DNA from 2 places in the Gluconobacter sp. P5E10 genome. Region 1 is predicted to be linked to the other one. Evidence: predicted binding sites of a transcription regulator. Region 1 holds the regulator's gene; the other holds the start of a gene.
The links. Region 1 encodes LexA, which represses DNA repair genes until DNA is damaged. Its sites were predicted from a motif close to TGTTCTANNTANGTTC; they were not measured.
Positions count from the first base shown of each region.

Region 2: KP707_RS15660 (ImuA family protein) is a predicted target of LexA. The motif match lies at 2,245-2,260, and genes of this name have one in related genera.

Region 1 is NZ_JACRVZ010000003.1:79,981-84,175, reverse strand. It holds gene eno (phosphopyruvate hydratase) at 1-128, shown strand, start outside; gene KP707_RS06875 (septum formation initiator family protein) at 276-605, shown strand; gene rpmG (50S ribosomal protein L33) at 720-887, opposite strand; gene lexA (transcriptional repressor LexA) at 1,195-1,920, shown strand; gene KP707_RS06860 (hypothetical protein) at 1,973-2,581, opposite strand; gene pgsA (CDP-diacylglycerol--glycerol-3-phosphate 3-phosphatidyltransferase) at 2,683-3,285, opposite strand; gene uvrC (excinuclease ABC subunit UvrC) at 3,395-4,195, opposite strand, start outside.
Region 2 is NZ_JACRVZ010000012.1:20,090-24,284, forward strand. It holds gene KP707_RS15650 (hypothetical protein) at 1-45, opposite strand, end outside; gene KP707_RS15655 (DNA polymerase Y family protein) at 21-1,550, opposite strand; gene KP707_RS15660 (ImuA family protein) at 1,435-2,226, opposite strand; gene KP707_RS15665 (hypothetical protein) at 2,409-2,723, opposite strand; gene KP707_RS15670 (ParA family protein) at 2,720-3,409, opposite strand; gene KP707_RS15675 (hypothetical protein) at 3,596-3,817, shown strand; gene KP707_RS15680 (hypothetical protein) at 3,823-4,128, shown strand.

The sequences.
Region 1 (4,195 bases):
GTCAGATCAAGACGGGTTCCCTCTCCCGCTCTGACCGTACGGCTAAGTACAACCAGCTGATCCGTATTGAGCAGCAGCTCGGAAGCGCAGCCCGTTATGCAGGTCGCAGCATTCTGAAGTCCGTCTGATCAACGAACGCCGGCCTCTATTCAGGAGGCCGGTTTTATATGCGCGCTAAAATAATCTACTGTCTTGAACAACAGTGATTGTTTCGCAGCCTCTCTCTGAGCTAGATTGTTGGGAAGTTTTCAAGCCAAGGGAGCCTGTTACCCCGCGTGAGACCCGTCAGACTTATCAAACGTGCCATCCGCGCGGTTGCTCCCCCTGTGCTTTTTCTGTCCCTGACCGCTTATTTCGCGTGGAACGCCCTTCATGGCGCTCATGGTATCCGCGCCTATCAGGATCAGCTTGTGCTTCAGCAGCAGGCTATCCAGGCGCAGCAGGATGCCAGGGATGAACAGGCGGTGTGGCACCGTCGAGTGCTGGCTCTGAAAGAGAAAGCTCTTGATGCTGACATTCTGGATGAACGTTCCCGTGCCATGCTCAATCTGACGCGTAACGGTGATATCGTTATTCCCTACGGTCCGCACGACAAACTATTTTAAGAGCCGTTCTCGGCTCTTTTTTTATGTTCGGAAAAGTCTATTCGTCAGAAATTGAGCTAATAAAAAAGGCGACCCGAAGGTCGCCTTTTTTAACGTCGTATGATCCGCGAGATCTTACTTGATCTTGGCTTCGCGGAAGGTCACGTGCTTGCGGGCAACCGGGTCATACTTACGGACTTCCATCTTGCCCGTAGCAGAACGTGCGTTCTTCTTCGTGACGTAGAAGTAGCCGGTGTCAGCCGACGAGACGAGACGGATCTGAATAACGTTGCTTTTTCCCATGATACCCTCGGGCTTGCGCCGTCCTGATGCCGCTCGCAAGTGCCAAAGCAGCAGGTTGATCTAGTTCGGCGCAACATGCTGATTTGTATGTCCTAGGTCAAGGCTTTCTGAAGAAAATCCAGGGATAAGGTGCATTTTTCCACAAAAACCGGGGTTTTTAGCCAGATAAAAGCTTTGTTGATGCCTGGTAGATGTTCTTGCAGGTGGACGAACGGGAACCTATAAGGAACAAAAGAGCGTCGCATAAGTTTATGCAGTGTCTCAATCTTCAGATTTTGCCTCCACCGAGGCGCATGGGAGCGCCTGTATGCTGACGCGTAAGCAGCACCAGCTTTTGCTATACATTGACGAACATCTTCGGCGGACGGGCTATTCTCCTTCCTTCGATGAAATGAAGGACGCCCTCGAACTTCGTTCCAAATCAGGAATTCATCGCCTCATTTCCGCCCTTGAAGAGCGCGGCTTTCTGCGACGGCATCACCATCGTGCAAGAGCGCTTGAAGTTCTGCGTTTGCCGCATATGGGGCTTGAGGCCCCGGTTGTAGATGCCGTGGCTAATCCGGTGCCTTTCGTCCCCACAGTTGTTGAGGGTGGTCGTCAGGATCTTCCCGGGACATTTTCTGAGGCGCCTCGCTCTCCCGTTGAAAACACAAGCGTTCAGCTTCCACTTTATGGACGCATTGCTGCCGGCCTCCCTATTGAGGCCCTGCAGGATGATAGCGCACAGATTCAGGTGCCATCGTCCCTGCTCGGCACTGGAGAGCATTATGCCCTCACAGTTGCGGGTGATTCCATGATTGAAGCTGGCATTTTGGACGGTGATGTTGCCATCATCCGTCGCGGCGAAGTGGCGGATAGTGGTCAGATCGTGGTCGCGCTGATTGATGATCAGGAAGTGACGCTCAAGAAGCTGCGCCGTCGTGGTTCTACGATTGCTCTGGAAGCCGCTAATCGGGAATACGAGACACGTATTCTGCCGGCTGCGCGTGTGCGCATCCAGGGGCGGCTAGTCGCCCTTTTCAGGCAGTACTAAGAAAACTGCCTTGCTGGTTTAATTCTCCTGCAAGGCAGATGACTTCTGATGATTATTTATTAGGAACTGACGGCACGCCGCGTACAACGCGGACTTTACCATCCGGAGCAATAAGCGTGCTCGTTCCATCCCCATTCGGGATGATGATGGTTTTGTCAGGGTTTTTGTTCAGGAAACGACCAGCATTATCTGGAACGCTAGTGGGAAGCGTCGGGAAGAAGTGACTGCGATCTTCTGACACACCACGCATCGCATCGATTTTTTCACCGACGGACATGGTGTCGCCCGGCTTCATCTGAGGGCCAGAGACGCCGAGAGCACCGGTGCCGGCAATACCACCACCCATGAAATTCTTGTCGAGCGTTGCACCGCCAAAATACGTAGCCGGATCGCCAAGAGACTTATTAAAGACGCTGTCAGGGTTCACAACATCTTTGAGAGTTGGCAGAGGCTGAGGTGAGCCGGGCCACATGTTCCCGCCTTCTGGCAGGATTGGTGCAGCTGCTACGAATTCACCGCGTGCCCTGCGAAGATTTTCACTATCGCCATGGGGAGCATTAGGATTGCTTCCCGACCACAGCGCGGTGTCATTGAAAAACTTGCCCATGCCCGCACAGCCGCTCAGGGCCAGAGGTAATGCCAGTAGAGCGGCCTTACGCATTGTGTACTCCCATAAGGTCGATCCCTGAACTTTACCTGTCATCGATTAAAAGCGCCAGATGACGAGCTGATAACTGCAATAATAATCACAGATAGTCCAGATCAGGAGACGATCTTTGAGGACTTGCGCGGCTCAGAGGCCATCATTCTGGAAAGTCCGGCGGTGAGATAGCCCCACCCACTTAGAACTGTTGGAATAACTGAAACCCAGAGAAGAATACCGCCGATTAGTGTGGCCGGCAGGAATGAAAGATGAAGCGTAGCCGCAGCTTTGTCTCCGCCAATCAGGAAACCGATCGCAACCATCTGAATTCCGGTCTTCCATTTTGCAAGGCGGGTGGATGGAAGGGTTGCGCGTTGGGAGGCCATGTATTCACGCAAGCCACTGACCAGAATCTCGCGTAGCATGATGATGATGGCTGCGTAGAGCGAATACACTGGAAGTGTGGTCAGGCCAGCGAGTGCGAGCAACAACGCACCGACAAGAAGCTTGTCGGCAATCGGATCCATCATCCGACCCAGTTCGGATAGCATTTGCCATTTCCGTGCCAGAGCACCATCCAGATAATCCGTAATGCAGGCAGCCGTGTACACAACGCAGGCTGCGACGTTACCGAGTGCGGAATGCAGCGCCAGCAGGGCAACCAGAACAGGAATGGCTGCAATACGGAGCAGAGTCAGGACGTTTGGCAGATCAGTCAGCATCACGAAGCAGTCTAGAACAGTTTATCCGTCTCCGGTATGCGCCAATCCGCTCTGAATGTGTGTATTTTTTATGCCAAGCCAGCGTTCAGGGCGTGACCTCACGGAATTGTCAGCTCTGTGTCCGAAGCCATTCGGGATGAAAGTGCCCGTAGATGGCTCTGGCGGTTCCAGAGCTGATTCCGGGTGCAGTTTCAAGCTCTTCGAGACTGGCCTGTCGCACGGTCTTGGCTGACCCAAAGTGATTCAGAAGTGCCTTCTTGCGGGCCCCCCCGATTCCCGGAACATCATCCAGTTCAGATTTCCGAAGTCCTTTGGAGCGCCCTGCCCTGTGTGTCGTAATGGCGAAACGGTGGGCTTCGTCTCTCAAGCGTTGAAGATAATAGAGAACCGGATCACGAGGTGGGAGCTGGAACGGTGGCTGTGTTTCAGTGAAAAACCATTCGCGTCCAGCATCACGATCCGGGCCCTTGGCGATTGCCACAATGGGAATTCCCGTAACGCCAAGGTCTGCCAATACGTTGCGCACTGCGTTGAACTGACCCAGGCCGCCATCAATTAGCAGCAGATCTGGCCAGTCTTCAGGTCGTTCTCCATCTTCCCTGTTTTTTCCGAAGCGGCGTTCCATGACTTCCCGCATCATGCCGAAATCATCACCGGGAGTGACTGGGCCCTTGATGGCGTATTTTCTATAGGAGCGCTTTTCAAAACCTTCCGGCCCACCCACAACCATGACGCCATAAGGTGCCTGACCCATGATGTGTGAATTATCGTAGGTTTCGATCCGCTGGGGTGTTTCAGTGAGGCTGAAAACCTTCGCGACGCCCTCCAGGAGTTTGCGCTGTCCGGTATTCTCCGCCAGCTTTCGCTCCAGTGCTTCACGCGCGTTTAGGGTGGCGTGATCTACGACACT
Region 2 (4,195 bases), on a different contig from region 1:
CAGATCATCACGGGGCTCCATCAGAATACCCCCTGAAGAAACCACGCGCCTGACCCGGACCAGTCGTGGGTTCGGTCGCCTTTGCGAAACAGCCACAGGCGCAGGCCGGTCGTGGTCTCGACCTGCCAGTAGTCGCGGATCGCGCCGTAGCTTTCGGCCGCCTGCCACCACTCACCCAGCAGACGTTCGGGACCGTCGGCCGCCGCGATGCGATGCGTCTGCCGCTTCAGGACGAACTGGCGTGGCGCACCGTCCGGAAGCAGGGCAGTCACCTGCACCCGGACGGGCAGATCGAACAGGATGTTCGGCCGCGCCCAGAGCATCTGGCTCGCGAGAGGCGGTTTTGCCATGTCGTCTGGGGAAACGCGAGACTGCCCGTCTTCCGGCCAGGCGGAAAACCGGGGCGCGAGCTGGTGGACAGAAACAACCCCCGGACGGTTCAACAGCCGGTCGATCAGAGTGGCCGGGAGCGCGCGCTCCGAGGATGCCCCGACGTCCGGCAGGACAGAGCGTTCAGGCCCGGCTTCGAGCGGTTCGTTCGCGCTGACGGTCAGGATGACGGTTTCAATTCCAAACTCGGGCGCGATCTGCGGGATCTGGCCATTGAGCAGGCGCGTCAGACGTGTCACGTCAGCCGTCGGGTCAGACGTCCCCACGCGGACGGCCTGAATGGATCCGTCCACGCGCACACAGAGAAAGTCGAGTTGCCGCGCCCCCTCCCCGCGCGCCGCCAGCTTTTCGCAGACAACCGGCACGAGTGCGGCAATCACCGTGGCAATGGCGCCCGATGTGCTGATGGGTTCGACCAAAGACCGGGTCAGGGAAATCCGGTCCGCAGGTTGAAACACGCTGAGCGGGTTGGCCTGCCGTCCTAGAGCCTCATCGAGACAGGTGAGAAGCTGTGCCCCAAAGCGCTTGGCCAGAGGCGCGCGTGGCAGATCTGCAAGGGCGCCAATGGTATTGAGGCCGAGCCGGGTGAGGCTCGACAGTGTCTTTTCGGGTAGCGGTAGCGCTGTACAGGGCAAAGGATGCAGAGCCTGTTTCTGCTGACCGGGAGGCACGAGACAGATCCGGTCGATCCGCGAGCGGGCCAGAGCGCGTGAGGCAGCGGCCGTATCGCTTAGCGCCACAGAGCAGGAATGCCCCCTTGCCCTCAGGCGTTCCCTGACGAGATCCAGCATGGCCGCCTCACCCCCGTAAAGATGGGCGCATCCGGTGGTATCGCTGTAGAGACCGTCCGGAGCGTCGAACGCGGGCAGCGGCGACAACCAGATCAGCCAGGAGCACAGATCGGTCAGCGCGGCAGTCTGTGCTTCCGCGTCTTCTTCTGCCGTCAGAAGATCCGACACCAGGGAGCGGGCCTGTGCCAGCGGCATTCCGGGTGTCAGTCCGGCCGCGAGCGCAGCCGGACTGACACCGGTGACGGTGTGACGGTTATGTGCCAGCGCGTGCACAACGAGCGGCCTGTCGGTCGGAAAGTCTCCCGGGCGGGAGAGCTGGAGGCGCTCGGTGCGCCAGAAGGGCATCCAGAGAGCGAGAAAGCGGCGCATGATCGGTGCAGTCGAGGATCCAGTGAGCATGGCGGCCTCCCCTCACCCGCAACAGCGTGACAGAAAGGCGTCGGGAACCGGGACGCGGCATGGTCAGTCCCGGAAGCGTTTGAGGCGATGAAGGATGGGAGAGGACCCGCCACCGCGTGGCGCACGCACAGGGGTCTTTCCCAGGAGCTTGTGCGAGAGGCGCAGAGCGCAGGAAAAAGCCTGTGTTTCCGCTCGCCTCCACAGCCAGATTGAGGCGGCGGATTTCCTTGAGCGTTGGGACGTGACGTCCTGCGATCACGGCCATTGCGCGCTCTGGTCCGCGCAACACGTCCTCGGCGACCGACAGCAGGTTGGCCGGGTCCGTTTCAATGCAGACCAGATGTTCCAGTGAAACACCCGACTGATGCAGCCCGCAGGCGTTCAGTTCGGCAGGTGTGTCGCTGATCCAGAAGACCGGCCCCCTGCCCTCTTTCAGAATGGGCCCGAGCATCGCGAGACTGGCCCCCGTCTCCAGAGGATCGGAGATCAGAAAGTCATGCAGGCTACCCGTTTTGAGGCCACCGCCGAGATGGTCATCGACGGCAGAATGCCCGGTAGGCAGGGTGTCAGCATGGGAATGAGGAAGGCTTCGACGCTCCAGGCGTCGGACCTGCTCGCGCAGTCGCGTCACGGCGTCCGTTGTCATCTTTGTTCTCCTCGACGAGAACATAAAGAGAACAAAAGGAGGCTTAAGGCAAGATCAATCTTTTTGCCGAGCGCCACCTGTGAAAGCCGAGAGTAACGGAATTATCCATAGTCTTGCTAGAACAGAGTGCATGAATGTGCATGCTACCAGTTGCATGCAGTGCTACCGGTAGCATGCCATTTTTAGACTTTTGCGCGGTCCATCAGTTCCCGAATGCCTTCCCAGTAGGCAAGACGGTTCGCATCACAAAACTCAATGAACCTTTCAGCTACGTCTTCTGGAACTCTGGTGTTTATCGTCACAGTCGGTCCAACCGACTTCTTCCTGCGAGGAACCAATCGCGCGCCCGCTTCGCGGCTTGTAAATCCAGCGCTACGCCCCGCCTGATCAATGCGCTCAAGATCATCGCGGCCTAATGCGCTTGGTTCACGCGGTGTTATCGCAGCCAATCTTGAAGTGACTTTTTTCGGTTTGAAGCCGAACGCGTCGTCGTTCATGCGGAGATTTCCTCGGTGTCTGATGTCTCGACGAATGATGAGATAAGTTCTTCCGCTACGGCTTCCGCGTTCCTCAGTGCTTCTGGCAAACCATTAACATCTGTCGGGTCCAACTCTTGAAGGGCCAGTCGCCTTACGAAGATCGCCTTGTAAGCCTGACGCTCGTTGAGCGCGTTTGCAAATAGCGGCAATTCTGCCTGTTTCAAGCCCGCGAGTATCTCGCGCTCAATGCGCGTTTTTATCACCGGGCTGGTACGAGTGAGAATGATGCGGAATGGAATCTCGTGACCGCGTAGAGCCTCTTCTTCTTCGTGGATTAGGTCGATGGCGCGGCTTGCCTGGCGTGCATCGACGCCGCTAGCTTGGAGCGGCACTACTACGAGATCGGCATGGCTAATCGCGCGGGAGACGAGACGGCTGGCTGTTCCTTCCAGATCAACAAAGACGAACTGCTTTTGACGGGCAGCCTCGACGATTTGACGGATAACGGTTCCTTCCTTCACCTCGGAAATCACTTCGAAATCAGCCTGTGAGTTACCCGTGCGCCAATCGGCAATCGGCTTATTAGGATCGGCGTCGATTACGGTGACGCTTGCTCCCATTGCTGTCAGGGTCTGTGCCATCACGAGAGTGAAGGTACTCTTACCGGCGCCCCCTTTTGGGTTGGCTGTAACAATTACTGGCATCAGAACTCCTAGCGGCAACGCATATAATATTGGTTGCATGTCGTGCTGTTGAATGCTTCTAGTAGCACTGCATGCAACCGGTTGCAACGCAACCAACTGCATGCACAGTAAATTTTCTGCTGCCAGAAAACAGCGGAATAATGCCAGATTATCGGGGATTTCGTGGATGAAGGAAGGCTAGTCAAAATGATTGCTACCGGTAGCAATCGGCAGCAACTGGTAGAAGAAAATGAAAATTACAAGAAGAAAAAAGACAAAAGAAAAGAGCTGGCTGGGAGCCGCCCAGTCAGCAACAGGTGGGTCAACGCGTACAACGCAACCAACTGCATGCACAGTAAATTTTCTGCTGCCAGAAAACAGCGGAATAATGCCAGATTATCGGGGATTTCGTGGATGAAGGAAGGCTAGTCAAAATGATTGCTACCGGTAGCAATCGGCAGCAACTGGTAGAAGAAAATGAAAATTACAAGAAGAAAAAAGACAAAAGAAAAGAGCTGGCTGGGAGCCGCCCAGTCAGCAACAGGTGGGTCAACGCGTGTCCTCGCCATGCTCGCCGGCTACGCCGTTTGCGCGTGACTGCGGGCCGCGTTGATTCTGCCGCTGCGCGGCACTGTTGCAGTCTGAACAGCCCCCAGGCGGACGCGACGATGTTCAAAAACCAGAAATGGATCGAGCATCATGCGCCGTCATTTAATATTGGTTGCATGTCGTGCTGTTGAATGCTTCCGGTAGCACTGCATGCAACCGGTTGCAACGCAACCAACTGCATGCACAGTAAATTTTCTG